4 regions of the Streptomyces sp. GbtcB6 genome follow, and region 3 is predicted to be linked to each of the others. Evidence: riboswitches for the same ligand, from Rfam matches in the RefSeq annotation. Region 3 holds a riboswitch; each other region holds the start of a gene.
The links. A riboswitch is a leader RNA that binds a small molecule or an ion and turns the genes downstream of it on or off. The one in region 3 is predicted to bind cyclic di-AMP.
Positions count from the first base shown of each region.

Region 1 (7,615 bases), on a different contig from region 3:
GTGCTCGCTCACCACGACCTCCGTCGCGCCCACCCGCTCCATGATCGACTGGAGGACGAGGGCACCGGCCCCGATGACGTCGACGCGCCCGGGGTGCATGGAGGGGACGGCCGCCCGCTCGGCGTGCGTCGACCGCAGCAGCCACTCGGTGATCTCCCGGACCCGGGCGTAGGGGATGCGGGAGTGGTGGATGGCGGCGGAGTCGTACTCCGGCAGGTCCTGGTGGATGGCGGAGAGGGTGGTGACGGAACCGGCGAGACCGACCAGGGTGCGCGCCTCGCGCAGCGGCACGGTCTCCTCCGCGAGGTCCAGGGCGCGCTCGATGTCGGCCCACATGGAGGCCGTCTCGGCCTCGGTGGGCGGGTCGCTGACGTGCCCCTCGTGCACGAGATGCCGCTCGGTCATCCGCACACAGCCGACGTCCACGGAGCGCGCGGCCCGCACGTGCTCGTCCCCGACGACGAACTCTGTCGAACCGCCGCCGATGTCCACGACGAGGAAGGGCTTGGCGAGGTCGTCGCGGCCGCTCAGCTCCCTGGTCGCCCCCGTGAAGGAGAACTCGGCCTCCTGGTCACCGCTGATGACCTCGGGTTCGACACCGAGGATGTCGAGCACGCCGCGCACGAACTCGTCCCGGTTCTCGGCGTCACGGGACGCGGACGTGGCCACGAACCGCAGCCGCTCCGCCCCGTACTCCTTGATGACCGCCGCGTACTCCCGGCAGGCCGCGAAGGTCCGCTCCAGCGCCTCCGGCGCGAGCCGCCCGGTCCGGTCGACCCCCTGCCCGAGCCGCACGATCACCATCCGCCGGTCCAGATCGACGAGCTCCCCGGTCTCCGGGTCCGCGTCGGCGACGAGCAGCCGGATGGAGTTGGTTCCGCAATCGATGGCGGCGACGCGGGTCATGGCGGTGGGTTCCTTACTCATTCAACCGACCGAGTCGGGTGGTGGGTGGGGGAAGGTCTCGGGGGTCCAGGGGGCGGAGCCCCCTGGGACGGTGAGCTGTCCGACGCTCAGTCTCCAGCGGAGGGCACCACGCACGCCCCCTTGGCCCACCACTCCGGCAGCATCGCGATCGCCTCGTCGCCGAGCGGGTTCACGCCGGGGCCGGCGGCCAGCGAGTGGGCCACCAGGACGTGCAGGCACTTCACCCGGTCCGGCATGCCCCCGGCGCTCGGAAAGCCCGTCAGTTCCTCGATCTGGTCCCGGCGCCGGATGTAGTCCTCGTGCGCGGCCCGGTACGCCGCCGCCAGCTCCGGATCGCTCTCCAGCCGCGCCGTCATCTCCTTCATCACGCCGTTGGCCTCGAGGGTGCCGATCGCGGACGCGGCCTTCGGGCACGTCAGGTAGTACAGCGTCGGGAACGGCGTCCCGTCCGGCAGCCGCGGTGCGGTCTCCACGACGTCCGGCTGCCCGCACGGGCACCGGTGCGCGATCGCCCGCAGTCCGCGCGGCGGCCGCCCGAGCTGCTGCTTGAAGGCCTCGACGTCCGCGTCGGTCGGCTCGGTACGCGGAGTGGAGGGAGGAGCCGTTTCCATGCCTGTCTTTCTGCTCTGCTGCGCTACTGCTCTGCTGCGCTACTGCGCCACTGCTCTGCTGCGCTACTGCTCTGCTGCTCTGCTGCTCACTGGTCGGACGACGCGTCGGACTTGTCGACGCCGTCCCAGACGTTCGCGTACCAGGGCCGGTCGGCCGCCCCGAGGTAGGCGTGCGCCTGCTTGGCGGCACCGGGATCGATCACGACGTACCCGGTCTCCCCCGGCATCACATAGTGCAGCCGCTGCCGGATCTGCTGCTCGGCGTACGCGTCGTCCTGCCACCGCGCCTTGAGGTCCCGCAGCTGCTCGACCCGCTGCCGGGCCTGCTGCTGCTGGCGTTCGAGGTCGGAGATCTCGGCGCGCTGGGAGACGTACTGCCGCATCGGATAGGCGAGCGCGACGATCATCGTGCAGAGCACGATCGCGAGCAGCGCCGCGCGGCCGGTGAGCCGGGAGCGGCGGGCCTGGCGCCTGGTCTGGGAGCGGTAGACCCGGGCCGCGGTCTGCTCGCCGAGCAGCTTGAGCCTGGTCGCGGTGGAGAACCGGTCCCGGTCCTTCACAGCCATGTCCCCGCCTCCCTGGGTCAACCCTGGTACGTGCGTACGTCCCCGGACACGGTACGGGACCGGGTACGGGGACGTACGTACGACTGGCTAAGCCATGACTCCGTAAGGCTCAGCCCTTGAAGCGGGGGAAGGCGCTGCGGCCCGCGTACACCGCCGCGTCGTCGAGGATCTCCTCGATGCGCAGCAGCTGGTTGTACTTGGCGACGCGCTCGGAGCGGGCCGGGGCGCCGGTCTTGATCTGGCCGCAGTTGGTGGCGACGGCGAGGTCGGCGATGGTGACGTCCTCGGTCTCGCCGGAGCGGTGCGACATCATGCACTTGAAGCCGTTGCGCTGGGCGAGCTCGACGGCGTCCAGGGTCTCGGTCAGGGAACCGATCTGGTTCACCTTCACCAGCAGGGCGTTGGCGGTGCCCTCCTCGATACCGCGGGCGAGGCGCTCCGGGTTGGTGACGAACAGGTCGTCGCCGACGATCTGGACCTTGTCACCGAGCTTGTCGGTGAGGACCTTCCAGCCGGCCCAGTCGTCCTCGAACAGCGGGTCCTCGATGGAGACCAGCGGGTACGCGGCGACGAGCTCCTCGTAGTACTCGGTCATCTCGGCGGCCGAGCGGGACTTGCCCTCGAACTCGTACTTGCCGTCCTTGTAGAACTCGGACGCGGCGACGTCGAGCGCAAGGGCGATCTGCTCACCGGGGACGTAACCGGCCTGCTTGATCGCCTCCAGGATGAGGTCGAGCGCGGCGCGGTTGGACTCCAGGTTCGGCGCGAAGCCGCCCTCGTCGCCGAGACCGGTGGCCAGGCCCTTCGACTTCAGGACCTTCTTGAGGGTGTGGTAGACCTCGGCACCCCAGCGCAGCGCCTCGGAGAAGGACTCCGCGCCGATCGGGGCGATCATGAACTCCTGGATGTCGACGTTGGAGTCCGCGTGCGAGCCGCCGTTGAGGATGTTCATCATCGGCACCGGCAGCAGGTGCGCGTTCGGGCCGCCCAGGTAGCGGAAGAGCGGGAGGTCGGACGCCTCGGAGGCGGCGTGCGCGACGGCGAGGGAGACGCCGAGGATGGCGTTGGCGCCGAGCGAGCCCTTGTTGTCGGTGGCGTCCAGGTCGAACATCGCCTGGTCGATGAGGCGCTGCTCGGTGGCGTCGTAGCCGACCAGCTCCGGGCCGATCTGCTCGATGACGGCGAGGACGGCCTTCTCGACACCCTTGCCCAGGTAGCGGTTGGGGTCGCCGTCACGGAGCTCGATGGCCTCGAAGGCACCGGTGGAGGCACCGGACGGAACGGCGGCACGACCCGTGCTGCCGTCGTCGAGGCCGACCTCGACCTCGACCGTGGGGTTGCCTCGGGAGTCCAGGATTTCCCGGGCTACGACGACGTCGATGGACGGCACGAGCATCTCCTTCTTGGGATGTGACGCTGGTTGTGCGGGGCGCACGCGGGCCTTGCCGGCCCTTGCTCAGCCTTGCGACTAGAGCCTAACCGTCCCAGGGCCGTCGGCCGGCACGACCGACCGGCCCGTGGACACACAGACGGTACTCATTGTTCACGTGCGGAACAAAGAGGGTCCCGATGAAGAACGGGAGAAGAGCGGGCCAAGAAGGGGACGGCAAAGAGAAACCCCGCCCCGGTGCGTACGGGGGAAAACGCACCGAGGCGGGGGCCCGTGGGGACGGGGGTGGCCCTCACGTGGCCTCCACTATGGGGACCGCGGTTGTGCGGGCGCTGTGGTTCAGCTGGGCGCCGCCTAGTACTTACGGCGGTCGCCCCCCGTCCTACTTGAGGTGGAGCTGCTGGCCCGGGTAGATGAAGTCGGCGTCCTGGACGATGCCCTTGTTCAGCTTGAACAGCGCCTGCCAGCCGCCCTTGACCTTGTGCTTCTCGGCGATCGAGCTGAGGGTGTCGCCCTTGACGACCTTGTACTCGCCGTCGCCCTTCTTGACCTTCTTGCCGGCCGGGGTGGTGACCGTCTTGGTCGCGGCCGGACGCTCGGCGGAGCGGGAGGCGGCCTGCGTGTCGGTCGTACGGCTGCTCGTGCCGGCGCTGCTGCTCGACGAGGAGCTGGAGCCGCTGCCGGTGTAGGCGGCGCTGGACAGGCCCGTGCCGCAGGTCGGCCAGGCACCCTTGCCCTGCGCGGCGAGGACCTTCTCGGCGATCTGGATCTGCTGGGCCTTGGTGGCCTGGTTGGCCTGCGCGGCGTACTGCGTGCCGCCGTACGCGGCCCAGGTGGAGGCGGAGAACTGCAGACCGCCGTAGTAGCCGTTGCCGGTGTTGATGGCCCAGTTGCCGCCCGACTCGCACTGGGCGACGGCGTCCCACTCGGAGGCGGTGGCGGCGGAGGCGCTGCCGGCCGCCATCAGCGGGGCGGCGACGGCGACGCCGGTGACACCGGCGACAGCGATGGCGCGGACGGCCTTGGACGGACGACGGTGCTTGCCCTTGCCGGAAAACAGCATGGATCGATCCCCTCACCGACGCCTGCGAGGTGAGCTGTCGGGTTCGGGCCGGTTGAGTTGCCCGGCCGCACACCCGTGTGTCGGTGCGCGGCTTCACCCCGAGCCGGATCGGCAGCCTCAACTACCGGTCCCGGCACTTACCTTGGGTCCCCCGCTCCTGCCTACGGCGCTTGACGCGTCGACTGTTCCCGGACGGCCGCTGGCAGGACTCGGCGTTGCGACGGCCGGGGCTCGTGGTGACGAGCGGCCTTGACCGTAAACAGGGCATCCGGTGAATTTCAAAGATGATCAGGGCTTCTGAGACTCATCCCACACTTTCACCAAACCGGACATTTAACTTCTAAGTGGGGCGGCCGGGAGACGCCAACTCCCGCCGCTTTTCGTCCGTTTAGCTACCGAGTTTCAGGGTCTGACCGGCGGCGATGTTGTTCGGGTCGGTGCCGATGGCCGCCTTGTTCGCGGCATAGAGCGCACGCCATCCACCGTCGAGGTCAAGGGAGTCGGCGATGGAGGCGAGGGTGTCGCCGGCGTGGACGGTGTAGGTGCCGCTGTCGCGGGAGGCGTGACGGCCGGAGGAGGTGGCACTCTGACCGTTTGTCACGTTTTCGTCCGCCGAGCCGCCCCGATGCTTGCCGCCGCTACTGACGGCCCCCGTGTCGACCAGGCTCCAAGAACCCCCGGTCTGCGATGAATTGTCCGATCCGTCAGCCTCGGAGATGACGGGACTCTCACTCGCCTTCGAGGCACCCGAGCCGGAGCCGGAGTCGGAAGATCCCGACTTGTCCGTCTTGCTGGATTTACCGGAGGCGTCCGCCTTGGAGTCACCGCTCGCACTCGGGGAGGGAGTGGCGGAGTCGCCCCCGGAGTCCGCGGCACCCGAGGAGGAACCGGAACCAGAGGAGGAGGAAGAAGACGACGAATCCGACAGCCCGGAGGACGAGTCCGACGAGTCGGAGGAACCGGACGAATCACCCGAGTCGCCGAGTCCCGTGTCGACGTTCACCGAGGCGTCGTCGGACGAGAGCCCGGCGAGCAGCGCACAGGTCCGCCAGGGCTTGGTGCCCTGGTCGGCGAGTATCTTCTCGGCGACCGCGATCTGCTGCGAACGGCTCGCCTGGTCGGGCGTACTGGCGTACTCCAGGCCTCCGTACTTGCTCCAGTCGTCCAGGGACATCTGGAGGCCGCCGTAGTAGCCGGTGCCGTTGTCGGCGCTCCAGGAGCCGCCGCTCTCGCACTCGGCCACCTGGTCCCAGGTGGAGCCGTCGGCCGCGTGGGCGCTCACCGCACCGAGGAGCGGGATGGCGATGGCGGAGCCGGTCACCCCGGCCGCGACGAGGAGAGCCGGAGCCTGACGGGGGCGACGGTGACGACCGTTCCCGGAGAGCATGCGGAAACCTTTCGAGCGACAGCGGTGACCGGCACGGCGGGTCCCGCAGGGCGCCGTGCTGATGGGTGAACGTATCGGCAGACGATCACTTGTCACAAGTTAATGCCGCGCAGATCACGTGAAGATCACAGACTTGAACGCTGGTCACCTTTTGCCCGTACGGACCTGTAAGGGCTTCGGCGAGGGCCCGGCAAGGGCTCATCGTCCGGCGGGCGTGAACTCCACGGGGAGTGTGCGAAGTCCGCGCATGATGAGCCCGCCGCGCCACCGCAAATCCCCTTCTTCCACAGCGAGTCGCAGGTCGGGAAGACGGGTGAGGAGGGTGGCGAGGGCGGTCTGGCCCTCCAGGCGGGCGAGCGGGGCGCCGAGGCAGTAGTGGATGCCGTGGCCGTATCCGAGGTGCTGGTTGTCCCGCCGTGACAGATCGAGGGTGTCCGGCTGGGCAAACCGCTCCGGGTCCCGGTCCGCCGCGGCCAGGACGACCAGGACCGGGTCGCCGGGCGCGATGTGCTGCCCGCCGATGTCGACCGGCTCGGTGGCGAACCGCCAGGTGGCCAGCTCCACCGGCCCGTCGTAGCGCAGCAGTTCCTCGACACCGGTCTCCAGCAGCCCGCGCTCACCGGCGGCGAGTGAGTCCTGCAGCCGGGCGCGCTGCTCAGGATGGGTGAGCAGGGCGTACGTCCCGTTCCCGATCAGGTTGACGGTGGTCTCGAACCCCGCGAACAACAGGATGAACGCCATGGCCGCGGCCTCGTTCTCGGTGAGGTGCTCACCGTGGTCCGAGGCCCGGATGAGCCCGGAGATGAGGTCCTCACCGGGAGCCGGCTCGGCGGGCAGCGCCTGCCTCTTCCGGTGGATCAGCTCGGCCAGATACCCCCGCATCTTCTTCACCGACCGCGCGACCCCGCCCCGCGGCCCGCCCCCGTGGCGGATCATCATGCCGGCCCAGTCCCGGAAGTCGTCCTGGTCCTCGCGCGGGACGCCGAGCAGGTCGCAGATGGCGTAGATGGGGAGCGGGAAGGCGAAGTCGTGGATGAGGTCGGCGGACCCGGTGGCCGCGAACCCGTCGATGAGCCGGTCGGTCAGCTCCTGCACCCGTGGCGTGAACTCGGCCACCCGGCGTGGTGTGAACGCCTTGCTCACCAGCCGCCGCAGCCGGGTGTGGTCGGGCGGATCGATGTTGAGCAGATGCGTCATCAGCTCGGCCTTGCGCTCCCCGGGGATGCCGGTCTTCCCCTTGGCGTGCGCGGGCTCGTCGTGATGCGCCGGGTTCTTGGAGAGACGGGGGTCGGCGAGGGCCTGCTTGGCATCGGTGTACCGGGTGACCAGCCAGGCCTCCACCCCACTGGGCAGCTTGGTCCGCCGCACGGGCTCGTGCTCCCGCAGCCAGGCGTAGGCGGGGTACGGGTCGGCGGCGAACTCCCAGGTGAAGAGGTCGGGGGTGGCTGCGGTCACTTCTCCACGCCCTCCGTCGCCCGCACCGCGTCCCGGTAGGCCCGGGCCGCCGCCCGCAGTGCCGCCTCCGGGTCGACGCCCTCCGCCTCCGCGCGGGCCGCCAGCGCTAGCAGCTCATACCCGATGCCCTGCGTCTGCGGCAGCGGCACCTCAAGCCCCGCCGTCCGCACCCGCGAGGCCAGCTTCGCCGCCAGTGCGAGACCCGGCTGCGCGAGG
Region 1 covers NZ_JAGXJL010000014.1:101,945-109,559, forward strand. The annotation lists gene KVT45_RS24235 (Ppx/GppA phosphatase family protein) at 1-906, opposite strand, end outside; gene KVT45_RS24240 (DUF501 domain-containing protein) at 1,014-1,538, opposite strand; gene KVT45_RS24245 (septum formation initiator family protein) at 1,625-2,104, opposite strand; gene eno (phosphopyruvate hydratase) at 2,214-3,500, opposite strand; gene KVT45_RS24255 (transglycosylase family protein) at 3,877-4,557, opposite strand; cyclic di-AMP (ydaO/yuaA leader) riboswitch at 4,562-4,736, opposite strand; gene KVT45_RS24260 (transglycosylase family protein) at 4,946-5,944, opposite strand; gene KVT45_RS24265 (cytochrome P450) at 6,143-7,399, opposite strand; gene KVT45_RS24270 (nucleoside triphosphate pyrophosphohydrolase) at 7,396-7,615, opposite strand, start outside.
Region 1: another riboswitch for cyclic di-AMP. It lies ahead of KVT45_RS24255 (transglycosylase family protein); the one in region 3 lies ahead of KVT45_RS30985 (LysM peptidoglycan-binding domain-containing M23 family metallopeptidase).

Region 2 (7,615 bases), on a different contig from region 3:
ACCGGCAAGCTGATCGTCGCCACCGAGCGGGCCGAGCTGCCCCGGCTGCACGCCCTGGTGCAGCGCGGCCGGGAGAACGGCATACCGGTGCGGGAGCTCGGGGCCTCGCAGATCGGGGAGTACGAGCCCGAGGTGCGGGGGCTCGCCGCCATACACGTCGGGACGACCGGGGTGTGCGACTTCGTGGGGGTCGCCCGGCAGCTCGGGGAGGCCTCGGGGGCGGAGATCCGGTACGGCGCCCGGGTGGTCCGCGTGGACCGGCGGCCGGAGCGGGGCGTGGCCGTGCTCACCTCGCGCGGGGACGTCGTACGCGCGCGCGTGCTGGTCAACTGCGCGGGGCTGTACTGCGACGAGGTCGCGCGGCTGACCGGGGACGAGCCGGGGATGCGGATCGTGCCGTTCCGCGGGGAGTACTACGAGCTGGCGCGGCCGGAGCTGGTGCGGGGGCTGGTGTACCCGGTGCCGGACCCGGCGTTCCCGTTCCTCGGGGTGCATCTCACGCGCGGGATCGACGGAGGCGTGCACATCGGACCCAACGCGGTGCCGGCGCTGGCCCGGGAGGGGTACGGGTGGGGCGTCGTACGGCCGCGGGAGGTCGCCGGGACGCTGGCCTGGCCGGGGGCCTGGGCGCTGGCGCGGCGGCACTGGCGGTACGGGGGCGGGGAACTGCTCCGGTCGGTGTCGAAGAAGGCGTTCACGGCGGCCGTACGGCGGCTGCTGCCCGCTGCCGAGGTGGGGGACCTGGTGCGGGCGGCCGCGGGGGTGCGGGCGCAGGCCGTGCTGCGGGACGGGACACTCGTCGACGACTTCCTGATCAAGGAGGCGCCGCGCGCGGTCCACGTGCTGAACGCGCCCTCGCCCGCGGCGACCGCCTCGCTGCCGATCGGCCGGGAGGTGGCGCGGCGGGCGCTGGAGACGCTGGGCTCGGTGTGACACCCCGCAGGCCGTCCCGCAGGGGCCGTAAAATCGACCCACTGTGTCTGACTCCCTCAATGCCCCCGAAGCCCCTCAGCCCGCCGAGCATGCTCCCGGTGAGCACCCTCACCACGCCCCCGGGGTGTCCGTCCGGCACACCCGGGCCAAGGGCGAGCCGCGGTTCCCGGACGGGCCCAGGGCCGATCCGGCCGGGTCGCACTTCGAGCGGCGGATCCGCAGCTTCCAGCCGCGCCGCAGCCGGGTCACCGCCGGGCAGGCCGACGCGCTGCAGCGGCTGTGGCCCAAGTGGGGCCTGGACATCGACGGGCAGCAGGTCATCGACCTCGGCGAGCTGTTCGGGAACGGCGACCCGGTGGTGCTGGAGATCGGGTTCGGGATGGGCGAGGCGACCGCGCAGATGGCCGCCGAGGACCCGGGCGTCAACATCCTCGCCGTCGACGTGCACACGCCTGGGCAGGGGAACCTGCTCAACCTCGCCGACCAGAACGGGCTGTCCAACGTCCGCGTCGGGAACGGCGACGCGATCATCCTGCTCCGGGAGATGCTGGCGCCGGACTCGCTGGACGGGCTGCGCGTGTACTTCCCGGACCCCTGGCCGAAGAAGCGGCACCACAAGCGGCGGCTGATCCAGGCCGAGTTCCTCGATCTCGCCGCGACCCGGCTGCGGCCCGGGGCGATCGTGCACTGCGCGACCGACTGGGAGCCGTACGCCGAGCAGATGCTCGAAGTGCTGGACGCGCACCCCGAGTTCGAGAACACGCAGGCCGACGGCGGTTTCGCGCCACGTCCGGCGCACCGGCCGCTGACCCGTTTCGAGGGCCAGGGACTGGACAAGGGACATGTGGTGAACGATCTGCTCTTCCGTCGCGTACAGCACCGGGTGCCGCAGAGCGAGCAGCACCGTCAGGAGTCACCTCGTTAGGGTCGATGCCGTGGCCACCTCCCCGCCGCCGTACTCGCCGTACCCGCAGCATCCGTCGCATCCGTCATACCCGTCGTATCCGTCGTATCCACCGGACCCCGCCGGCGACGGTCTGCGGCATCCTCGCTGGTGGCAGCGGCGCTGGGTGCGGTACGGGGCGCTGGGCACGCTGCTCGCCCTCTCCGGCCTGGTGATCCTCGCGCTGGTGCGGGAGCAGACGGGGACGGAGGGCTTTCTCGTCGGGCTCGGGCTCGCCGTCCTGCCCGTGCCGCTGCTCATAGGCGCGTTCCGGTGGCTCGACCGGGTACAGCCCGGCCCCTGGCGGAACGTGCTGTTCGCCTTCGCCTGGGGCGCCTGCGCGGCCGCGCTGATAGCCATCGTCGCCAACAGTTTCGCGACGAGATGGATAGCGACGGCGACCGCGGATCCGAGCAGCGCCGACCGGCTCGGGGCGACCGTGATAGCGCCGGTCGTCGAGGAGTCGGCGAAGGCGGCGGCCGTGCTCCTCGTCTTCCTCTTCCGCAGACGGGACTTCACCGGGATCGTCGACGGGGTGGTGATAGCCGGGGTCACCGCCACCGGGTTCGCGTTCACCGAGAACATCCTCTACCTCGGTACGGCCTTCGGGACCGACCAGCTGACCGGGGACAGCGGGATCGCCTCCGTCACCGCCGCGACGTTCTTCGTGCGCATCGTGATGTCCCCGTTCGCGCATCCGCTCTTCACCGTCCTCACCGGCATCGGTTTCGGCATCGCCGCGCTCTCCGGGGAACGGCAGCGGGCGCGGCGGGTGCTGGTGCCGCTCGCCGGGCTGCTGCTCGCGATGAGCATGCACGCGTTCTGGAACGGGTCCTCGACGTTCGGGCAGTACGGGTTCTTCGCCGTGTACGGCATGTTCATGGTGCCGGCGTTCGGGCTGCTGGCCTGGCTGGCGATCTGGACGCGGCAGCGGGAGCTGCGGAGCGTGCGGGAGGAGCTGCCGGCGTACGTCTACGCGGGGTGGCTGGGGGCGGCCGAGCCGTTCGTGCTCGGGTCGATGCGGGCGCGGCAGATGGCCAGGGAGTACGCCGCGTACCACTTCGGGAAGGCGGCGGGGAGGGCGGTCGCCGAGTACGAGGGGTACGCGACGACGCTCGCGCTGCTGCGGCGCCGGGGGCAGCAGGGGCGGGCGGGGGCCGACTTCGTGGTGCGGGAGCGGGAGCTGCTGACCGAGTTGTGGAGCCGGCGGGAGCTGGTGCGGCCGGCCCTGGAGTACGCGGCACGGACGGCTGCGCCGGGCGGCTGGCCGGGGTACGGCGGCTACGCACCGCCGGCCTATGGGGCGCCGGGGTGGTACGGGGCGGCGGTGCCGTATCCGTCCTACAACCCGTACCGGAGCTAGCCCTTCGGGGTTGCGGAGGATTCGGCACCGCCGGGATGCGCCGTGGGGCAGAGCACCGTTGCGGCGGACACGAATGCGAGCAGCGGAGAAGGGAAAACGAGGGAAGCGAAGGCCGTCGGACAAGGGCCGTCAGGCGGGGCACGGCAGGCGGGCCGCCAGACGGGCCGCCAGACGGAGCACCGTCAGACGGGCCGCCAGACGGGCCGCCAGACAGAGCACCGGCAGACGGGCCGTCAGGCGGAGGCCGTCAGGCGGGCCGTCAGGCGGAGGTGGTCGTCAGTCGTGCCAGTTCCTGGTCTGTCAGGTTCAGGTCCGCCACGCCCAGCAGTGCCGGGAGCTGTTCCACCGTGCGGGCCGAGGCGATCGGGGCCGCGACGGTGGGCTGGGCTGCCAGCCAGGCCAGGGCGACCGTGGGGATCGGGGCGTCGTGGGCCGCGGCGATCTCGTCCAGGGCGGTGAGGACCTGCCGGCCGCGCTCGGACTCCAGGTACTGGGCGGCCCGGCCCGCTCGCGCGCTGTCGACCGTCGTACCGGGGCGGTACTTGCCGGTGAGGAAGCCGGCGGCCAGGGCGAAGTAGGGGACGGCCGCGAGGCCGGTGCGGGAGGCCAGGTCCTGGAGGGGGCCCTCGTAGGTGTCGCGGGAGACCAGGTTGTAGTGGGGCTGGAGGGCGACGTACCGGGCGAAGCCCTCGCGGTCGGAGAAGTCCAGGGACTCCTGGAGGCGCTCAGCGGTGATGTTGGACGCGGCGATGTGCCGGACCTTGCCCGCCCGCACCAGCTCGTCCAGCGCGCCGATGATCTCCTCGACCGGGATCTCGGGCTGGTCGAAGTGCGTGTAGTAGAGGTCGATGTGGTCGGTGTCCAGACGGCGCAGGGACGCGTCGGCGGCGGCCTTGATGTTGGCGGCGGACAGGCCGAGGTACTCGGGGTGCTGGCTGACCTTCGTCGCGATGACGACGTCGTCGCGGTTGCCGCGCGCCTTGACCCACTTGCCGATGATCGTCTCGGACTCGCCGCCCTTGTTGCCCTCGATCCACGCCGTGTACGAGTCGGCGGTGTCGACGAAGTTTCCGCCCGCGGCGGCGTAGGCGTCGAGGACGGCGAAGGAGGTGGCCTCGTCGGCGGTCCAGCCGAAGACGTTGCCGCCGAGGGCGAGCGGGAAGACCTCCAGGTCGGAGGCGCCGAGCTTACGGAGGGAGGGGGAAGCGGAAGAAGCACTCATGTCTCACTTCAACACGCGTCGCCGGGCGCCCCATCTCGGCGCAACACGAAGTTCTTGTAAAGGCGCACGGTACGAGGCGCGCCGCCGGCCCGGGGCGGGGCGCACCGAAGGCCCTGACGTCGGGGGTTGCCGTCAGGGCCGCCGGAGACCGGTCGGTGGGGTCCGGGTCAGGGGTTGAGGCCCTTGCCGCGCAGCCAGGTCATCGGGTCGATGGCGGTGGCCTGGCCGTTCGGGTGGACCTCCAGGTGGAGGTGCGGGCCGGTGACGTTGCCGGTGGCGCCCACGCGGCCGATGACGTCGCCGGTGGAGACCTTCTGGCCGACCTTGACGCCGATCGAGGACTGGTGGCAGAACCACAGCTCGGTGCCGTCGTCGAGGGTGATGATCGTGCGGTAGCCGTAGGAGCCGGCCCAGCCCGCCTCGGTGACCGTGCCGCTGTGCACGGCCTTGATCAGCGTGCCGGTGGGCGCGGCGAAGTCGAGGCCGGTGTGGTAGCCGGAGGCCCACATGGAGCCGGCCTGGCCGAAGGTACCGGTGATCGTGTACGACACGACGGGCAGCGTGTACTGCTTGGCCAGCTCGGCGAGCCGGGCCTGCTCGGCCTTCTGCTTCGCGGAGGCCTCGGCCTTCTCCTTGGCGTCGGCGGCCTTGGCGGCGGCCGCCTGCTCCGCCTTGGCCTCGGCGTCGGCGGCCGCCTTGTCGGCGGCGGCGACGGCCTTGGCGCTGGCCTTGGTGTCGAGCTGGTTCTGCTGCTGCGCGGCCTGGGCGATGATCCGGCTGCGCAGCGTCTCACCGGCGCCGGACGAGGAGGAGTCCGCGTCGGTGGCGGTCGTCGTGGTGACGCTGCTGAGGGCGGTCTGGGTGGCCTGGTGGCCGCCGTCCTCGCCGAGCAGGGAGCCGACGGAGGTCGGCAGGTCGGGCAGCGAGATGGAGACCGGCGGCTTGCCGGTGTTGGCGCTGGCCATGCCGCCCGCGCCGACGGCGGCGATGACGCCGACGCCGAGAACCGTGGAGCTGCGGGCGAGCCCGCCGCCGCGCTGCTTGGCGACCCGGTGCCGGCCGCGCGCCGAGGCGAGGGACTCCTCGGTGGGGTTCCACTCCTCGAAGGGGCCCTCGTCGGTGCGGTAGCTGCCGTAGCCGAAGGTGTCGGGTTGACGCTGGCTGGGCACGAACGGGGCTGTCGGAGCAGGCCGGTTGGACGCCACGCGGGCGTACTCCTTTCCTTCCGTCGCCTACCGGGTTAGCTGACGGGTTCGGAGCGGGAAGGTCTCCTACGCGCGTATACCGGCCGTTTCCTACCCGGCGGTAGCCGTGCGATTCACCCCAAGGTGGTGGTTCCCCGGTTCCCTTGCGGGATTCGGCGCGTGCGCACGGAGCCATCTCGGGTGACGGCTGGGACGACCGCGCTGCGTTATCGAACGTTAATAGACCCAGCTATCAGATTCCAAGCCGTTCGTCTTGATCATTAAGCTTTCAAAGCTTGGACTTAACTGCCACTATCGGTCAAAAAAGGTCGAGTTGGCTGTGCTCGCTGCTCAGCTCAGGAGTCACACAGGTTTTGATGGTGACTCAGTTGTGATGCGGAGGGCGGCCGTCCGAACACGATGTGTGACATAGCACAGGGCAGGCGGCTCAGGGCCGTCGTACGGCGAGCAGCGCCATGTCGTCCGTCATGCCGCCGCCCGTGTGCCGGCGCACCTCGGCCGCGAGCCGGGCCAGCAGCGCGCCGGGGGCGGTGACGGTACGACCGGTCAGCCGCCGCTCGGGGTCGTAGAACCGGCCGTGCGCGTCCCGGGCCTCGGAGAGGCCGTCGGTGTGCAGCAGCAGCGTGGCCCCGCTCGGGAACGCGTGCTCGGCCGCCCGGTCGGGCCACGCCCCCAGCTCGCCCATCCCGAGCGGCAGCGCGGACTCCGGCGCCCGCACCGGGCACACCTCGCCGTCGCCGTGCAGCAGCAGGGGCGGCGGATGACCGCGGTTGACGACCCGGAGCGTGCCGTCGCCGTGCGGGAGTTCGGCGAGTACGGCGGTGGTGAACCCCTCGTGGGCGTCGATGCCGCCGCGCCGGACGCCCTCGCGCGCCAGCGCCCGCTCCAGCCGCGCGGCCACCGCCTCCAGCGTGGCCTCCTGCTCGGCGGCCTCCCGGAACGCGCCGATCACCACGGCGACGGCGGCGACCGCGCCCATGCCCTTGCCGCGGACGTCGCCGACGACCAGCCGCACGCCGTACGGGGTGTCCTGGACGGCGTACAGGTCGCCGCCGATGAAGGTGCCCTCCTGGGCCGCCTCGTAGCGGGCGGCGATCTCGAAGCCGCCGATCCGCTCGGCCGGCTCCGGCAGGACGGCCCGCTGGGCGGCCTCGGCGACCTCACGGGCCGAGGCGAGGCGCTGGTCGCCGATGCGGACGATCCGGTTGATGCCGGCGGCGAGGACGGCGACGGTGACCACGGTGACGACCTCGGTCACGGCGTCGGCGTCCGGGAGCACGGCGAACCGCGCGTGCACGGCGTAGGTGGCGAGGAGCGCGGCCAGACCCGTGAGGACGGTGGTGCGCAGGGCGGAGAGGGGCGCGGCGATCAGCGGGGCGGCCGTGAAGAAGGGGACCGCGGTGAAGGGCTGGGGGGTGAGGACGTCGTAGCAGACGCCCGCGCCGATCAGCAGCGCGGGCAGGTAGCGGACGAGGGTGCGGGCGGATGCCTGGCCGTGCTGCTCCGCCTCTCCACGGCTCGCCACACGACCCCCCTGATGTCCCACGTGTTCGACGCGTCCGATGTCTTCGATGCCTGTCCGTCCAGGTTTGCCGCTGCGAGCGGGTGGGGCGAATGGGGGTGGGCCGGGCGGATGAGTGCGGACGTGCGTGATGAGGAACACGTGCCTGGATATGACTCAGGGCCGGAATCCTCGAACTTGGATTCCGGCCCTGAGTTTCAGTAGCGGGGACAGGATTTGAACCTGCGACCTCTGGGTTATGAGCCCAGCGAGCTACCGAGCTGCTCCACCCCGCGTCGGTGACACCAGCATACGCCATCTGAAGAGGGTGAGTCACACGGGTTAAAACGCGCGGGGCCGACGGAGGCCTCGGCGGGGTCAGCGGACGCCGAGGCGCCGGGCCCGGGCGACCGCCTCGCGGGGGCCGCCGTCGAACGGCTGACCGTGC
Region 2 covers NZ_JAGXJL010000004.1:494,916-502,530, reverse strand. The annotation lists gene lhgO (L-2-hydroxyglutarate oxidase) at 1-933, shown strand, start outside; gene trmB (tRNA (guanosine(46)-N7)-methyltransferase TrmB) at 977-1,858, shown strand; gene KVT45_RS10215 (PrsW family intramembrane metalloprotease) at 1,869-3,239, shown strand; gene KVT45_RS10210 (aldo/keto reductase) at 3,499-4,461, opposite strand; gene KVT45_RS10205 (M23 family metallopeptidase) at 4,629-5,666, opposite strand; cyclic di-AMP (ydaO/yuaA leader) riboswitch at 5,674-5,834, opposite strand; gene KVT45_RS10200 (PP2C family protein-serine/threonine phosphatase) at 6,094-7,191, opposite strand; tRNA gene KVT45_RS10195 (tRNA-Met) at 7,390-7,463, opposite strand; gene KVT45_RS10190 (MBL fold metallo-hydrolase) at 7,546-7,615, opposite strand, start outside.
Region 2: another riboswitch for cyclic di-AMP. It lies ahead of KVT45_RS10205 (M23 family metallopeptidase); the one in region 3 lies ahead of KVT45_RS30985 (LysM peptidoglycan-binding domain-containing M23 family metallopeptidase).

Region 3 (7,615 bases):
TTGAGGTTTCTCGATGGTGGACATCGCCGAAAACGGTCGTACCTGGCTCCTGTCGGGCCCCGGCAGCAGCTACGCGCTGCATCTCACGGAGGCCGACGAACTGCTCCACCTGCACTGGGGCGCCAGAATCCAGCTCGCCGACGCCGAGGAGCTCAGCACCCGGGCGCTGCCCGGCTACTGGGCCTTCGAGTCGCCGCTCGACGGCCGGGAGGAGTACCCCGTCGAGGGCGGGCCGCGGTTCGTCCGCCCCTCCCTGTCCGTGCGCACCGAGGAGCGGCGCGGCACCGAGTGGGCCTTCGAGGCCTACGAGACGGAGGCCGGCGCGGACGGCGACGAGCTGCGGCTGCGCTTCCGGGACGACGGGATCCTCATCACCCTGCACTACCGGATGCGCGACGACGTCGTGGAGCGCTGGGTGACCGTCGGCAACGAGGGGCACGCGCGCGTGGAGCTGCTGCGCGCCGACCCCGCCGCCTGGACGCTCCCCGACCGCGAGGGCTGGCGGCTCTCCCAGCTGCACGGGCGCTGGGCCGCCGAGTCCCGCCTCACCAGCGCCCCGCTCACCTACGGCGAGAAGGTCATCGGCAGCCGCCGCGGCCACACCAGCCACCAGCACCTGCCCTGGGTCGCCCTCGACACCGACGCCACCGAGGAGCGCGGCGAGGTCTGGGGCTGTGCGCTCGGCTGGTCCGGCTCCTGGCGGATCGCCGTCGCCCAACTCCCGGACGCGCGCGTGCAGATCACCGGCGGCGCCGGTTACGACGACTCGGGCCTGCTGATGCTGGCCGAGGGGGAGTCGTACACCAGCCCGGTCTTCGCGGGCCTGTGGACCGACGGCGGCTTCGGCGGGGCGAGCCGTGCCTGGCACGCCTACCAGCGGGCGTACATCATCCCGGACGCCGACCGGGACCGGCCCGTGCTGTTCAACTCCTGGGAGGCCACCACCTTCGACATCTCCGAGGAGCAGCAGGCCACCCTCGCCCGGCGGGCCGCCGCGATCGGCGTGGAGCTGTTCGTGGTCGACGACGGCTGGTTCGGCGCCCGCACCAGCGACCGCGCCGGCCTCGGCGACTGGACGCCCAACCCGGACCGCTTCCCCAAGGGCCTCAAGCCCCTCGCCGACTACGTGCACGCCCTCGGCATGCAGTTCGGCATCTGGGTCGAGCCCGAGATGGTGAACGCGGACAGCGACCTGTACCGCGCCCACCCCGACTGGGTGCAGTACCAGCAGGGGCGAAAGCGGACGGAACTGCGCAATCAGCTCGTCCTCAACCTGGCCCGCGAGGACGTCCAGGAGTACCTCTGGGGGCAGCTCGACACCCTGCTGTCCAGCGCCCCGATCGACTACGTCAAGTGGGACTTCAACCGCTGCTTCACCGATGCGGGCTGGCCCGGCGAGCCCTACCCGCAGCGCCTGTGGGTCGACCACGTCCGCGGGCTGTACGCCCTCCTCGACCGGCTCCGCGCGGCCCACCCGGGCGTCGCCATCGAGTCCTGCTCCGGCGGTGGCGGGCGGATCGACCTCGGCATCATGAGCCGCACCGACGAGGTGTGGACCTCCGACAACACCGACCCGCTGGACCGGCTCGCCATCCAGCACGGCTTCAGCCAGATCCATCCCGCCCGGGTGATGTCCGCCTGGGTCACCGACAGCCCGAACCACCAGCTCAACGGCCGGGTCAGCAGTCTGCGTTTCCGTTTCGTCAGCTCGATGGCCGGGGCGCTCGGTGTCGGCGGCGACCTCTCGCAGTGGACCGAGGAGGAGCTCGCCGAGGCCGGCCGTTGGGTGGAGCTCTACAAGGAGATCCGGCCCCTGGTGCAGCGCGGCGACCAGTTCCGGCTGCGGCCGCCGACCGGCGGGCTCAGCGCGGTGCAGTACACGCTCGGCGACGAGACCGTCGTCCTCGCCTGGCTGCAGGCCCAGAGCTACGGCGAGCCGGCGCCGGCGGTGCGGCTGCAGGGTCTCGACCCCACGGCGTCTTACGAATGCCGCGAAACGGGCGAAGTGTATCGGGGTGCCGTCCTGTTGCACCACGGACTGCACACCGGACTGAAGGGTGACCTGGATGCGTCGGTCATCCGGCTCCGTCGGATCTGATGCATCTGCCCGAATTAGCACCTTCATTACAACTCGCTCTGGAATAAGGGGACGTGGCGTGACGTGCGTGAGGAGCGTCATATTCGTGACCGTCCGTCGCGCGTCATGTTCACGTAATTCCGGTGCTTTGCAAGAAGGTTGGAAAACCGAATAGGCCGGAATTTACGGACGGTGACCGGGATTTCCGGTAACGGATCAAGTGAAACTCGGACAGGCGGAACCGGCCGCTTGTCCGCGTGCGTCTCACTCGCTTACGTTCGCCACACTTCCGGACGGAACGCCGAATCCTGCCGCCGCCCGGAGTCCCCACACACACTCACCCGTGCCCGGCAGGAGCGGGGGACCCACCAGGTAAGACCGCCTGTTCCGGTTCCCGGGACGGCTAGGGGTGTAGTCGCGCGACGGTGCGTGGCCGGGCAGCTCCAGCCCGAACCCGACAGCTCACCTCGCAGGCGTCGGAGAGGAATGCGCCATGCCCGCGAAGGGTAAGCACCGCCGCCCCAAGTCCCAGCGTTTCACCCGCTCGATGGCCGTCGCCGGAACCGGTGGCGCCGCGCTGGCTCTGCCGCTCATGGGGGCCACCGGCGCCCACGCTGCCACCTCGCAGTCCGTTTCCGAAAAGGCCACGCAGTCGCTTCCGAAGGTCGAGAAGACCGCGGTGAACAAGGCGGCCGCGAGGAATTCCGCCACGCATTCCGCGCACCGCGTCTACACCGTGGTGCCCGGCGACTATCTCTCGAAGATCGCCCGCGAGCACAGCGTCCGCGGCGGCTGGCACCGGCTCTACGCCGACAACCGGGAGGCCGTCGGCGACAACCCCTCGCTGATCCACCCCGGCCTCAGGCTCACGCTCGGCGGCCGTCACGCCGCGACGACGGACGGCGCGGACTCCGGCTCCCGTTCCGGGACGCCGTCGAACCCGCAGTCGTCCACCTCGTCCCCGGCCGCTTCCTCGGACGGTTCGGCCGGCTCGGCGGCGACCGCGTCCGGCTTCACCCTTCCGGTCACCGGTGCCACCGTCGGCACCGGCTACCACGTCGCCGGCGGTATGTGGTCCAGCGGCTACCACACGGGCGTCGACTTCGTCGTCCCGACCGGCACCCCGGTCAAGGCCGTCGGCGCGGGCACGGTCGTCACGGCAGGCTGGGGCGGCGCCTACGGCAACCAGGTCGTCATCCGGCTCGCCGACGGCTACTACGCGCAGTACGGCCACCTCTCCGCCCTCTCCGTCTCGGTCGGCCAGACCGTGACCGCGGGCCAGCAGATCGGCCTCTCCGGCGCCACCGGCAACGTCACCGGCCCGCACCTCCACTTCGAGATCCGGACCACCCCCGACTACGGCTCGGACGTGGACCCGGTCGCCTACCTCCGCTCGAAGGGCCTCGCCGTCGGCTGACCCGGCGCCCGCACTGGTCTGACACGCACTCAGAAGGCCGGACCCCCGATCCCCGGGTCCGGCCTTCCGTGTTTCCTTCTCGTGGCGGGGGTGCTCAGGGCATCGACACGGGCGGCGGACGGCGGCACAGTGAACCCCCGTTGATGCAAGCGCTTTCTGTCAGCGATTCCCGCCACTGCCGCCCCGCCGGAAGGAAACCGCCGCATGACGACCACCCGCCGAGCCTTCGGAGCCCTGGCCGCCGGAGCCGCCCTCACGGCCCTGGCCTCCGCCGCGCCCGCGACCGCCGTACCCCGGCAGCGCCGGCTGCTCGCCCGCGACGACTTCCGCCACGGCCTCGGTCAGTGGTTCGTGGAACTGGAGCAGGGCGGCACGGTCACCGCGGCGGACGGGACCCTGGACGTCGACGTGCCCGCCGGTGCGACCGTATGGTTCCGACGGCGGCTCGACGGGCCGTACGTCCTGGAGTACACCGCCACACCGGTGTCGGCGGGCGGTGCCAACGACCGTGTCTCGGACCTCAACAACTTCTGGAACGCCACCGACGTCCGCTCCCCGGACGACCTGTTCGCCACCCCGCGCGGCGGCGCGCTCGCCGAGTACGACTACCTCACGACGTACTACGCGGGCTACGGCGCGAACTACAACACGACGACCAGGCTGCGCCGTTACGTCGGAGAGCCCGGCGTGCGCCCGTTGATCTACGACTACACCGAGCCGCTGCTCGTCGCGAACCGGCCCAATCGCGTCCGGATCGTCTCCGACGGTCCGACCGTGCGATGGTGGAACAACGGCCGGCTGGTGTTCGACTACACCGACCCGGAGCCTTATGCGAGCGGGCACTTCGCGTTCCGGACCACCTGGAGCCACATCCGGGTCAGCGACTTCAGCGTCTGGCGATCGACACGTAAACGCCGCTGATCAGAGCCTTATTCCAGGCTTGGCAAAGTATTTAAAAGTGTCTTATCTCACCGAGCGTCAACCCTTAATTACGGTCGCGTAGGTCACAGTCGAAGGTGAATCATGGTCCGATGTGGGAGACGATTCGAAGAGTGACAATGCATCAGTGATCGGGTCGTACGCGGCGGTGGGGGACAGCTTCACCGAGGGCGTCGGCGACCCCGGCCCCGACGGGGCGTTCGTCGGCTGGGCCGACCGGTTCGCGGTACTGCTGTCGGACCGACGGCCCGAGGGCGACTTCGAGTACACCAACCTCGCCGTGCGCGGGAAACTGCTCGACCAGATCGTGGCGGACCAGGTGCCGCAGGCCCTGGCACTCGCCCCGGATCTGGTCTCCTTCTGCGCGGGCGGCAACGACATCATCCGCCCCGGCACCGACCCCGACGAGGTGGCCGAGCGGTTCGAGCGGGCCGTGGCCCAGCTGACCGAGGCCATCGGCACGGTGCTGGTGACCACCGGGTTCGACACCAGGGGCGTACCCGTCCTCAAGCATCTGCGCGGCAAGATCGCCACATACAACGGGCACGTCCGGGCCATCGCCGACCGGTACGGCTGCCCGGTCCTGGACCTGTGGTCCCTGAAGACCGTGCAGGACCGCCGGGCCTGGGACGGCGACCGTCTGCACCTCTCGCCCGAGGGCCACACGCGCGTGGCGCTGCGCGCCGGCCAGATGCTCGGCGTCGAGGTACCGGCCGACCCGGACCAGCCGTGGCCGCCGCTGCCGCCCCGCGGCACCCTGGAGGTCCGCCGCGACGACGTGCACTGGGCCCGTGAGTACCTGGTGCCCTGGATCGGGCGCCGACTGCGCGGCGAGTCGTCCGGCGACCACGTGACGGCCAAGGGGGCGCTCTCCCCGGACGACATCAAGATGCGGATCGCCTCGGTGGCTTGAGGCGGTGCCGACAGGTAAGGGGTGGCCCCATTGCGGGCCGCCCCTTACTTCTCCTCCGGCAGCCCCAGTTCGCGCGCCAGGGCCTCGTCCACCCACTCCTGCGCCCGGGAACGGGGCACGGCACCCGGGTACGAGGTCAGCTGGACGGCGAGCCCGTCGAGCAGGGCGGTCAGCCGCAGCGCCGCCGCCGCGGGGTCGGGGCACCGGAACTCGCCCGCGGCCACCCCTTCGGCGATGACCTCGGCGATCGCTGCCTTCCACTGCCGGTCCAGGCCCTTGGTGACGTCCCGCAGCGCGGGTTCCCGCAACGCCACCGCCCAGCCCTCGATCCACAGCCGCCAGCCCTTGGCCTGCCCCGTCGGCGCATACCAGCGCACCGCCGCCCGCAACCGGCGCAGCGCCGACGTCCGGCGGCCCAGGAGCTTGCGCAGATGCGTCAGGTCGTCCTCGGCGGCGTAGGTGAAGGCGGCGGCGACCAGCTTCTCCTTCGTCGAGAAGTGGTACAGCACCAGCGCGTTGCTCACGCCGAGGGCCGAGGCGACGTCGGCGATCCGCACCGCCGCCACGCCCCGCACCTCGATCTGCTGGATGGCGGCCCGCAGCAGTTCCTCCCGCCGCTCGGCCACACTCAACCGCACTCTCGCCACGCGGCCACCCTAATCGGTTGTCACACCGCCCGCGTCGGCGTCCCGGGGCGGGCGGCAGCCGCGTGACCGTCACAGCGGCAGCCGCATGATCGTCAGGTCCAGCCAGCGGCCGAACTTGGTGCCCACCTCCCGGACCGTCCCGACGTGCTCGAAGCCGAACCGGTCGTGCAGCCGGATAGACGCGGTGTTCCCGGCCTCGATGCCGGCGATCATCACATGGTGGCCGGCCTCGCGGGCCGCGGCGACGAGGGGGCCCAGCAGCGCGGAGCCGATGCCGAGCCCGTGCCTGCCCTCGCGGACGTAGACGGAGTTCTCCACCGTGTGCCGGTAGCCGTCCAGCGCGCGCCACGGGCCGTAGACCGCGAATCCGGCCACCTCGCCCGGCGCTTCGGCGACTTCGGCCACGAGCGCCGATCCGCGCTCCAGGTGCGTGGCGAACCAGGCCGCTCCCTGGGCGGGGGTCTGCGGGGTCTCGGTCCACAGGGCCGTCGAGTGCTCGATCGCGTGATTGCGGATCGCGCGGACGGCCTCCCCGTCACCGGGCCGGGCCGGGCGTACCGTCACCGCGCCTCTCTCGTATATTGGATTCATGTCCAATATAGTAGAACCACCGGCGGATCCCCTGGTACGGCAGATCGCCGCCCGTGTCCGCACCGAACGGGAGCGCCGCCGCTGGACCCTGGCGCAGCTCGCGGACGCCTCCGGGGTCTCCCCGGCGATGATCAGCAGGATCGAGCGCGGGGAGAGCAGCCCCACCGCGGTCGTGCTCGGCAAGCTGTCCGCCGCCTTCCAGCTCAGCGTCGCCTCACTGCTGACCCTCGCCGAGGGCGCGCAGGAGCCCGTGGCCGACACCCCGGGGGTGCGGCGTGTCACCGACGCCGACGAGTGGCGCGACCCCGGCACCGGCTACCGGCGCCGCCAGATCACCGGCCCGCGCTTCCCGGCGGAGATCGCCGAGATCCGGCTGCCCGCCGGCGCCCGCGTCCCGTATCCGGCGGCGGCCTTCGCCTTCGTGCGGCAGCTCGTCTGGGTCCTGGACGGCCGGCTGACCTTCCACGACGGCGCCACGGTCCACGAACTCGACGCCGGTGACACCATCGAACTCGGCGCACCCGCCGAGCGCGTCTTCGCCAACACCACCGGCGCCGAGTGCCGCTACGCCGTCGTCCTCACCCGCGACGCGCGGCCATGAGCTGGCCGCTGCCCCGCGGCGGCACGTTCCTGCTGGCCGCCATAGCCGGGACGGCGATCGCGAACAACTACGCCGTGCAGCCCGCGCTCACCGCGGTCGCCGCCGACCTCGACGTGCCGCTCTCCGTGATCGGCCTGGTGCCCACCGCCGCGCTCGCCGGCTGCATGACCGGCTTCGCCCTGCTGCTGCCGCTCACCGACCACCTCGCCCCCAACCGCCTGGTCACCGCGCAGCTCACCGCCCTGGCCGCGGCCCTCGCGCTAGCCGCGACCGCGCACGACGCGTCCGTGCTCCTGGCCGCCTATCTGCTCGTCGGCGCCACCGCGAGCGTGGCCGCCCAGGCCGGTAACATCGCCGGCCGCCATGCCCGGCCGGGCCGCGGCGGAACCGGCGTCGCCCTCGTGGCCGCCGGCATGTCGGCCGGCATCCT
Region 3 covers NZ_JAGXJL010000021.1:33,435-41,049, reverse strand. The annotation lists gene KVT45_RS30990 (alpha-galactosidase) at 14-2,098, shown strand; cyclic di-AMP (ydaO/yuaA leader) riboswitch at 2,406-2,566, shown strand; gene KVT45_RS30985 (LysM peptidoglycan-binding domain-containing M23 family metallopeptidase) at 2,571-3,494, shown strand; gene KVT45_RS30980 (DUF6250 domain-containing protein) at 3,699-4,415, shown strand; gene KVT45_RS30975 (SGNH/GDSL hydrolase family protein) at 4,561-5,346, shown strand; gene KVT45_RS30970 (TetR/AcrR family transcriptional regulator) at 5,391-5,993, opposite strand; gene KVT45_RS30965 (GNAT family N-acetyltransferase) at 6,063-6,584, opposite strand; gene KVT45_RS30960 (helix-turn-helix domain-containing protein) at 6,583-7,185, shown strand; gene KVT45_RS30955 (MFS transporter) at 7,182-7,615, shown strand, end outside.

Region 4 (7,615 bases), on a different contig from region 3:
GCGGAGCAAGCGCGGCACGCGCCTCCTCCGCGTACCGGACCGCGTCCCGGCGGGCCAGCTCCAGCGCCGGGTGCGCCCGCAGCGCCGCCAGGGCCTCCGCGTGCCGCGCGTCGTCCGTGAGGTCGGAGTCCAGTAGCTCGCACAGGGCGATGTCCTCGGCCAGCCCCGACCTGGCGGCCAGTTCCCGCAGCCGCAGCACGGGAAGCGTGGGCACACCCTCGCGGAGGTCGGTCCCCGGGGTCTTCCCCGACTCGTGGGAGTCGGAGGCGATGTCCAGGACGTCGTCGGCGAGCTGGAAGGCGACACCGAGCCGTTCGCCGTACTGAGTGAGGACGTCGACGACCGTCTCGTCGGCACCGGACAGCATCGCGCCGAAGCGGCAGGAGACAGCGACCAGCGAGCCGGTCTTGCCGCTGAGCACGTCAAGGTAGTGGTCGACCGGGTCGCGACCGTCCGACGGGCCGGCCGTCTCCAGGATCTGACCGGTCACCAGCCGTTCGAACGCGAGGGCCTGGACCCGGACCGCCTCGGGGCCGAGGTCGGCGAGGATCTGGGAGGCGCGGGCGAAGAGGAAGTCGCCGGTGAGGACGGCGAGCGAGTTGCCCCAGCGGGTGTTGGCGCTGTCGACACCGCGCCGTACGGACGCCTCGTCCATGACGTCGTCGTGGTACAGCGTGGCCAGGTGGGTGAGCTCGACGACGACGGCCGACGGCACGACACCGGGCGCGTACGGGTCGCCGAACTGCGCGGCGAGCATCACCAGCAGCGGGCGGAACCGCTTGCCCCCGGCCCGCACGAGGTGCTGCGCGGCCTCCGTGATGAACGGGACCTCGCTCTTGGTGGCTTCTAGCAAGCCTTCCTCGACAGCCGTCAATCCGGCCTGGACATCGGCTTCCAGAGCCTGGTCCCGCACGCTCAGCCCGAACGGCCCGACGACGGTCACGAGGGGTCTCCTGTCTGCTGGTGTCTACTGGCGATTACGCGGTTTGTCGATAGGTCGCTGCCCTCACTCAAGTCAGCGTATCCGGTCGGGTTTCGATCACCGATAGCGCCCACGGTTACACCCCGGGCGCTATCGGATCACGACCGTTATGTTTTTGATCAGCCGATACGATCTGACATCCACTGACTTAACAGGAAGTACGGGCACTTGTCCCGAACCAAGGCATAGGTCGTGTCCCGCACCGGCGGCAAACCTCCCACCCGACTGCCGCCCGGAAACGGCCCCACCCCCTGGCCGGCATCACCTGCCCGGGCGTACCCCTCCGCCACCCGCCGACGCCACCGATGCCGGCGCCGACGCCGCCGAGGGCACCCGGTGCACGAACGGCGGCACCTGGTGCACGCCCGTACACCCTCCTCCACGCGACCACGCACGGCGATCTCCGCACTCCCTCGATCCGCGTTCCCCCGATCGGCACCCACTCGACCGTCACCCCCTTGACCGACGGAACGACGCCCCCCAGCACGACCTGCTTCGCGTGCGCACTCCACTTCCCACCCCGGGCCGGTCAGTGGCACGCGCGCGTACCCGGGGGCTCCGAGGTTGACGGAGGGCGCGCCAGACAGGCGCCTAATTGGACAATTCGGACTACTCATAAAAATCACCCACATTAGCTCCCACTCCGCCACTCCCCGATTGGGCAATCCACACGAATGGGGGCGAGGGGGTTTTCCGTCGAACCAGGAAATAGGGGGATTCCAAGAATCCCTCATGTCTGATTTGCCGTTATTGCGGATTCGTGAAGTAGGTCACGCGGACTGGGCAACGCGAGGTCCATAAGGGGACCCTTCCTTCCCTTTCCCCGTGGGCCAGTTGAGGGTTGGCAGCTGCAAAGGATCAAGTACCCCATACGCCTCAACACAAGGTCAATCGGTGTGTTCTGTGAATCAGGTACTTGTTCCGGACATGTGCCCTCGCATACGTTCCCGCTCGCCGGGCGGACGCCGAATCCTGCCGCCGCCCGTCGTAACCCATCGACGAGTTCATTCGCACGGCAGGAGCGGGGGACCCAGGTAAGTCGCCGGACCGGGCGGCCGACGTCACCAGACAGACGTCGTTCCGGAACGGCCAGGGGTGAAGTCGCATCGTCTTCGGGCGATGCGGCCGGGCACTCCCCGGGCCCGAACCCGACAGCTCACCTCGCAGGCGACGGAGAGGAACAACGCCATGCTTGCTGCCGCTCAGCACCGCACTCCCCGCCGTAACCGCATCATCCGCACGCTCGTCGTCGCCGGCACCGGCGCCGCCGTCCTCGCCCTCCCGCTCATCGGGGCGACCGCCGCCTCCGCCGCCGGGTCCTCCACCTCGACGGCCTCGACCACCCTCGCCGGGTACCCGAACAACCTCGACGGCTGGATCCGCGAGTCGCTCGCGATCATGAGGGAGAAGAGCATCCCGGGCACCTACAACGGCATCTACCGCAACATCATGCGGGAGTCCTCCGGCAACCCGCGGGCCATCAACCTCTGGGACTCCAACGCGGCCAAGGGCATCCCGTCCAAGGGCCTGCTCCAGGTCATCGACCCGACGTTCAAGACCTACCACGTGGCCGGCACGTCGTTCGACATCTACGACCCGGTCGCGAACATCACCGCCGCCTGCAACTACGCCGCCGCGCGGTACGGCTCGATGGACAACGTCCACGGCGCGTACTGACCGACGTCCCACGTCAGTCGAAGAGTCTTTCGAGGACGACGGCGATGCCGTCGTCCTCGTTCGACGTGGTGATCTCGTCGGCCAGTGCCTTGAGTTCGGGGTGGGCGTTGGCCATCGCCACCCCGTAGGCCGCCCACTCGAACATCGGGATGTCGTTGGGCATGTCACCGAAGGCGATGGCCTGTGCGGGGCTCAGCCCCAGATGGCCGGCGGCCAGCGCGAGCCCGGTCGCCTTGGTCACCCCGCAGGGCTGGAGTTCGACGGTTCCCGGCCCCGACATGGTGACCGTCGCCAGCGACCCGACCACCGAGCGGGCGGTCGCCGCCAGTTCGTCGTCGGACAGGGTGTGGTGGCGCAGCAGCACCTTGCTGATGGGCGCGCACCACAGGTCGTCACGCCGGGCGACGCGCAGCGCGGGCAGTGTGGGGTGGGGCATCAGATAGCCCGGCTCGATGAGCGTGAGCCCGTCCACGCCGTCCTGGTCGACCGCCGCGTACACCTGGCCGACCTCGGCCTCGATCTTGCCGAGCGCGGTCTCCGCCAGTTCCCGGTCCAGGGTGACCGACCACAGCAGCCGGTCCGCGCCGGCGTCGTACACCTGCGCGCCCTGGCCGCAGACCGCGAGTCCCGTGCAGCCGAGGTCGTCGAGGAGCGGGCGCACTCTCGGCGCGGGACGGCCGGTCACCACGAGGTGCCGGGCACCGGCCCGGCCCGCCCGCGCGAGCGCGGCGAGCGACCGTTCCGACAGGGTGTCGTCGTCGCGCAGCAGCGTGCCGTCCAGGTCGGTGGCGATCAGTGAGTACGGGGAGGGTGCGACCATGATCAGAGAATACGGACAGTACGCCCCTGGGACTCACTGTGCGTTTCGGCCTCAAGTGGCGCCCGCCGCCTCCGTGATGGGGCCGTTGTCAGTGGCGGGCGTTACGTTTCGGGTGAGCCGGTTTCACTGATCCGACGGGGGTGCTGGTCGTGACGGACGGGCGGGGGGACTTCCGGGCGTATCTGCTGGCGGCGGCGACCGGGGTGCTGGAGCGCTTCCGGGAGGAACTGCGGCCGGAGATCTACGCGTTGTCGTTCCGTATCTGGCGGGTGGACGACGACGACCGCAGACCATATGTGGCGATCGGCTACAACACGGAGAGCCGGTACGAGGCCGAAAGACGCCCCGAGGACCCGGGCGAGGCCCGCTGCAACTACGCGTGCCGGCTCCTCGGCGGGTTCGAGATGCTCGGCAACTGCCCCGAGGACCCGGCCGGCGGTGCGCTGTACGCCGAGGAGGTCCGGCGGCTCGGACTCTGGTTCGACGGGGACGGCGACGCCGCCGAACTGGACGCGACGCGCGAGCCGTTGAGGCTGCACTTCGCCGACGCGTGCGTCCGGCCGGCCCGGGATCTGCACGACGGCGGCCTGATCGGGAGAGTCCTCGGGCGGCCGCTGCCGGTGTGGGTCTTCGACATGTACTGCCCGGGCTGGGAGATCGAGGCCACGCAGGCGGCCAACCCGCCCGAGCTGGTCGAGGAGTTCCTGGCCTGGCAGCGGGCGGCCGAGGAGGCTCAGCCCCTCGGGGCCGGGTGACGGTCCGGCCCGGGGTGTCAGGCGTGGGCCGCCGCCAGGTGCCCGGCCAGGCGGGGTGAGGCGAACTCCGTACCGCACACGAACCGCATGACCGGGCCGTACGACGCCGCCGCCGGGAGCCCTGTGAAGTAGAGGCCGGGTACGGAGGAGACGTATCCGGCGCCGAGTACCGGGGCGCCACGGCTGGCCGTGACGCGGGTGCGCAGCCCGGGGCCGAGGAAGTCCATCGCGGCGATGTCCACGCGGTAGCCGGTGGCGGCTATGACGTGGTCGGCGGTGAGGCGCTCGGTGCCGCCTTCGTGGGTGCGGACGGTGAGGACCGGGGCGCCGGCGCCGCCCGAGGTGTCGGCGCCCGTCACGGCGGCGACCTCGCGGACCTGGACCTTGCCCTCGAAGCGGTCGCGCAGCCACCAGGCGCCGAGCGGACCGAGCACCCGGCGGACCAGGTAGTGGCGGGTCCCTGCCGGAAGGTAGCGGTAGGGGTGCGGGTAGTAGCTCAGCGCCCACAGGGACCAGGCCCGGCCGAACGGCGACTCGGGGCGCAGCTTCGGCTGGTCCCAGGGCGGGGCGCCGAAGGCCACCCTGCCGCGTCCTCGGGAGACCACCCGCACCTGGGCGCCCGCCTCGGCGGCGAGGGCCGCCGTCTCCAGCGCGGACTGCCCGGCACCGACGACGATCAGCTCCTTGCCGGAGAAGCGGGTCAGGTCGTGGTGCTGGGAGCTGTGCGAGACCGTCCCCGCCGGTCCGTCCGCGCCCGCCCCGGCGAGCTCGGCGGGAAGGCGGGCGAGCCCGGACAGGCCGGTGGCGACGACGACCGCGCGGGCCGTCAACGACTCCCCCGAGTCCAGCTTCAGTTCGAAGCCCGCCGGGCCTTCGGCCTTGTGCCGGTCCACGGAGACCACCCGCACCCGCTCCAGCTCGGGCACCAGTTTCTGCTGGAACCACTCGCCGTAGCCGATGAAGGTCTCCACCGGGATGATGTCCTCGTCGGTGACCAGCCGGCGGATGCCCGCGGCGTCGCAGTAGTCGGCGAGGGTGTGCCCGCGCTGCGGGCAGTCCAGGCTGGAGGCGGCCGGGGTGGACTTCAGGATCATCCCGGCCGGCATGTGGTCACGCCAGCTGACCATGGGATCGCCGAAGACCCGGACGGGGATGCCGCGCGCCCGCAGATGGGCGGCGGTGGACAGGCCGAAGGGCCCGGCACCTATGACTGCTACCGGCTCGATCACGAAGTCCCTCCCCAGGAACGTGGTGCCCTACTTCGTGGCGGTGCTGGAGCCGCGGCGGTTGGTGCGCCACAGCTGATAGAGGTGCTTCGCGCCCGGCCGCACGAAGCGGGCGAGCATGGTGACGAACGGCAGCGGGTCGTCACCCGCCAGCCAGGCCAGCTCGGTCCCGCTCGGTCGCTTCGGCGCGTGCGGCGTCGTATAGCCGCTGCGGCGGTAGGCGAGGAGGGCGGGCAGGTCGATGTTCTCCACGACGTACCGGTGGCCGGCGCGCTGTTCCCCCTCCGGAACTCGGCGCCCGGTCAGGTCGAGGTGCATGGCGCGGACGACGTCCACCCCCGACTCGCTCTCGAAGAGCCGGAACTGGGCGCCCATGCGCGGGTTGAAGTCGAGCAGCTTGTACTGCCCGTCGCGCCGGTCGAAGCGCAGGTCGAGATCGATGATGCCGGTGAAGCCGATCTGCTTGATGAAACGTGCGGCGAGGTCGGCGAGTTCCGGGTTGTCGACGACGTAGGCGTTCGCGGTCATGCCTGCGTGCGGCGGCCAGGAGCGGACCTTGACGCCGGTGAAGAGGGCGCGCGGATTGGAGTCGGCGTCGAAGTAGGCGTGCACGATCCAGTCCTCGGCCTCCTCCCTCGGGAGGTACTCCTGGAGGATGACACCCGGATGGGTGCCCCAGTCACGGGCGAGGGTGAGCAGTCCCTCCCTGGTGGCGATCCGTGTCGTTCCGTTGACGGCGGGCTGCTTGCGCCGGACGAACGCCTCGCGGTTCTTGGCCACGATCGGGAAGCGGGCCTTCTCCGCGAAGTCGACGATCTCGTCGTACGAGTCCGGGAAGGCGGCCGCCGGGCTCGGGATGCCGTGTTCCACGCACAGTTCGTGCAGGCCCTGCTTGCTCGCCAGCCGACGGGGCAGTTCCGGGTCCACGCGCGGAAAGATGAAGCTGTCGCCGAGCGCGTCCTGGTGCTCGGCGATCAGGACGGCGGCCTCCTCGTCGGTGGGGATCAGCACGGTCGGACGACCGATACGGCGGCCGATGCGCAGCAGTCCCTCGACGAGATGGTCCGGTTCCTCGGCGCCCGTTGTCGGCCACACGAACGCCCGTCTGAGATAACGGGACGAGGCCGCCGGCGTGTACGCGTCCTCCGTGATCGCGTACATGGGAACGCCCAGGCGGCCCAGACTGCGAATAGCGCCGACCCCGCCGTGATGCAGCGGATAGTCGCCGAACTTGACGATCAGGCCGGGCACGTCACGGTCCGCCTCGAACGGCACGCTGACGGCATTCCTGGCCACGGGTCCCCCCACGTGTCCCCCTCTACGGACCGGACCCACCCCGTCCGTGTCCCCCAAAGGACGCTAAGCCGGAATTGCCCCCTCCGACAAGGGCTATTAGGACATTGCGAACTCTTTAGACACTGCCACGACAGCCAACTCACCCGTAACGTGTGGCGCGACCACATGGAATGCCGCGCAACGCCATAGTGACGTCGCCACATGGCCGTCCTCCGCGCGGCACGGATGAGAGCGAGGCAGTCACCCCATGCCCCCCTTGCCCCCCTTCGAGGTCCCCGAGGGTGACCCCTTCGGCTCGCACAACCTTCCGTATGGCGTGTTCTCGACCTCCGGGAGCACGGAACGGAGGGTCGGCGTCCGCCTCGGCGACCACGTCCTCGACGCCGGTGCCGCGGCCCTCGCACTCGGCTCCCCGTACGCCTCCCTGCTCGCCCGCCCGACCCTCAACCCGCTGCTGGCCGCGGGCCGCACCGCCTGGTCGGATGTACGGCGTGCCCTGACCGCCTGGGTGACCGTGCCCGGGCACCGCGAGACACTCGCCCCTCTCCTGCACCCGCTGCCCGAGGTGACCCTGCACCTTCCCTTCGAGGTCGCCGACTACGTCGACTTCTACGCCTCCGAGAACCACGCCCGGAACGCCGGCCGCATCTTCCGCCCCGACGCCGCCGACCCGCTCACCCCCAACTGGAAGCACCTGCCGATCGGCTACCACGGCCGCGCGGGCACGGTCGTGGTGTCCGGGACGGATGTCGTACGGCCCTCGGGACAGCGGAAGACGCCGTCGGACCCGGCACCGGTGTTCGGCCCGTCGGGACGGCTGGACATCGAGGCCGAGGTCGGCTTCGTCGTCGGCACGCCG
Region 4 covers NZ_JAGXJL010000010.1:159,044-166,658, reverse strand. The annotation lists gene KVT45_RS19065 (polyprenyl synthetase family protein) at 1-943, opposite strand, end outside; cyclic di-AMP (ydaO/yuaA leader) riboswitch at 1,969-2,165, shown strand; gene KVT45_RS19060 (transglycosylase SLT domain-containing protein) at 2,171-2,659, shown strand; gene KVT45_RS19055 (HAD family hydrolase) at 2,673-3,479, opposite strand; gene KVT45_RS19050 (hypothetical protein) at 3,629-4,234, shown strand; gene KVT45_RS19045 (FAD-dependent oxidoreductase) at 4,252-5,463, opposite strand; gene KVT45_RS19040 (ATP-grasp domain-containing protein) at 5,491-6,756, opposite strand; gene fahA (fumarylacetoacetase) at 7,013-7,615, shown strand, end outside.
Region 4: another riboswitch for cyclic di-AMP. It lies ahead of KVT45_RS19060 (transglycosylase SLT domain-containing protein); the one in region 3 lies ahead of KVT45_RS30985 (LysM peptidoglycan-binding domain-containing M23 family metallopeptidase).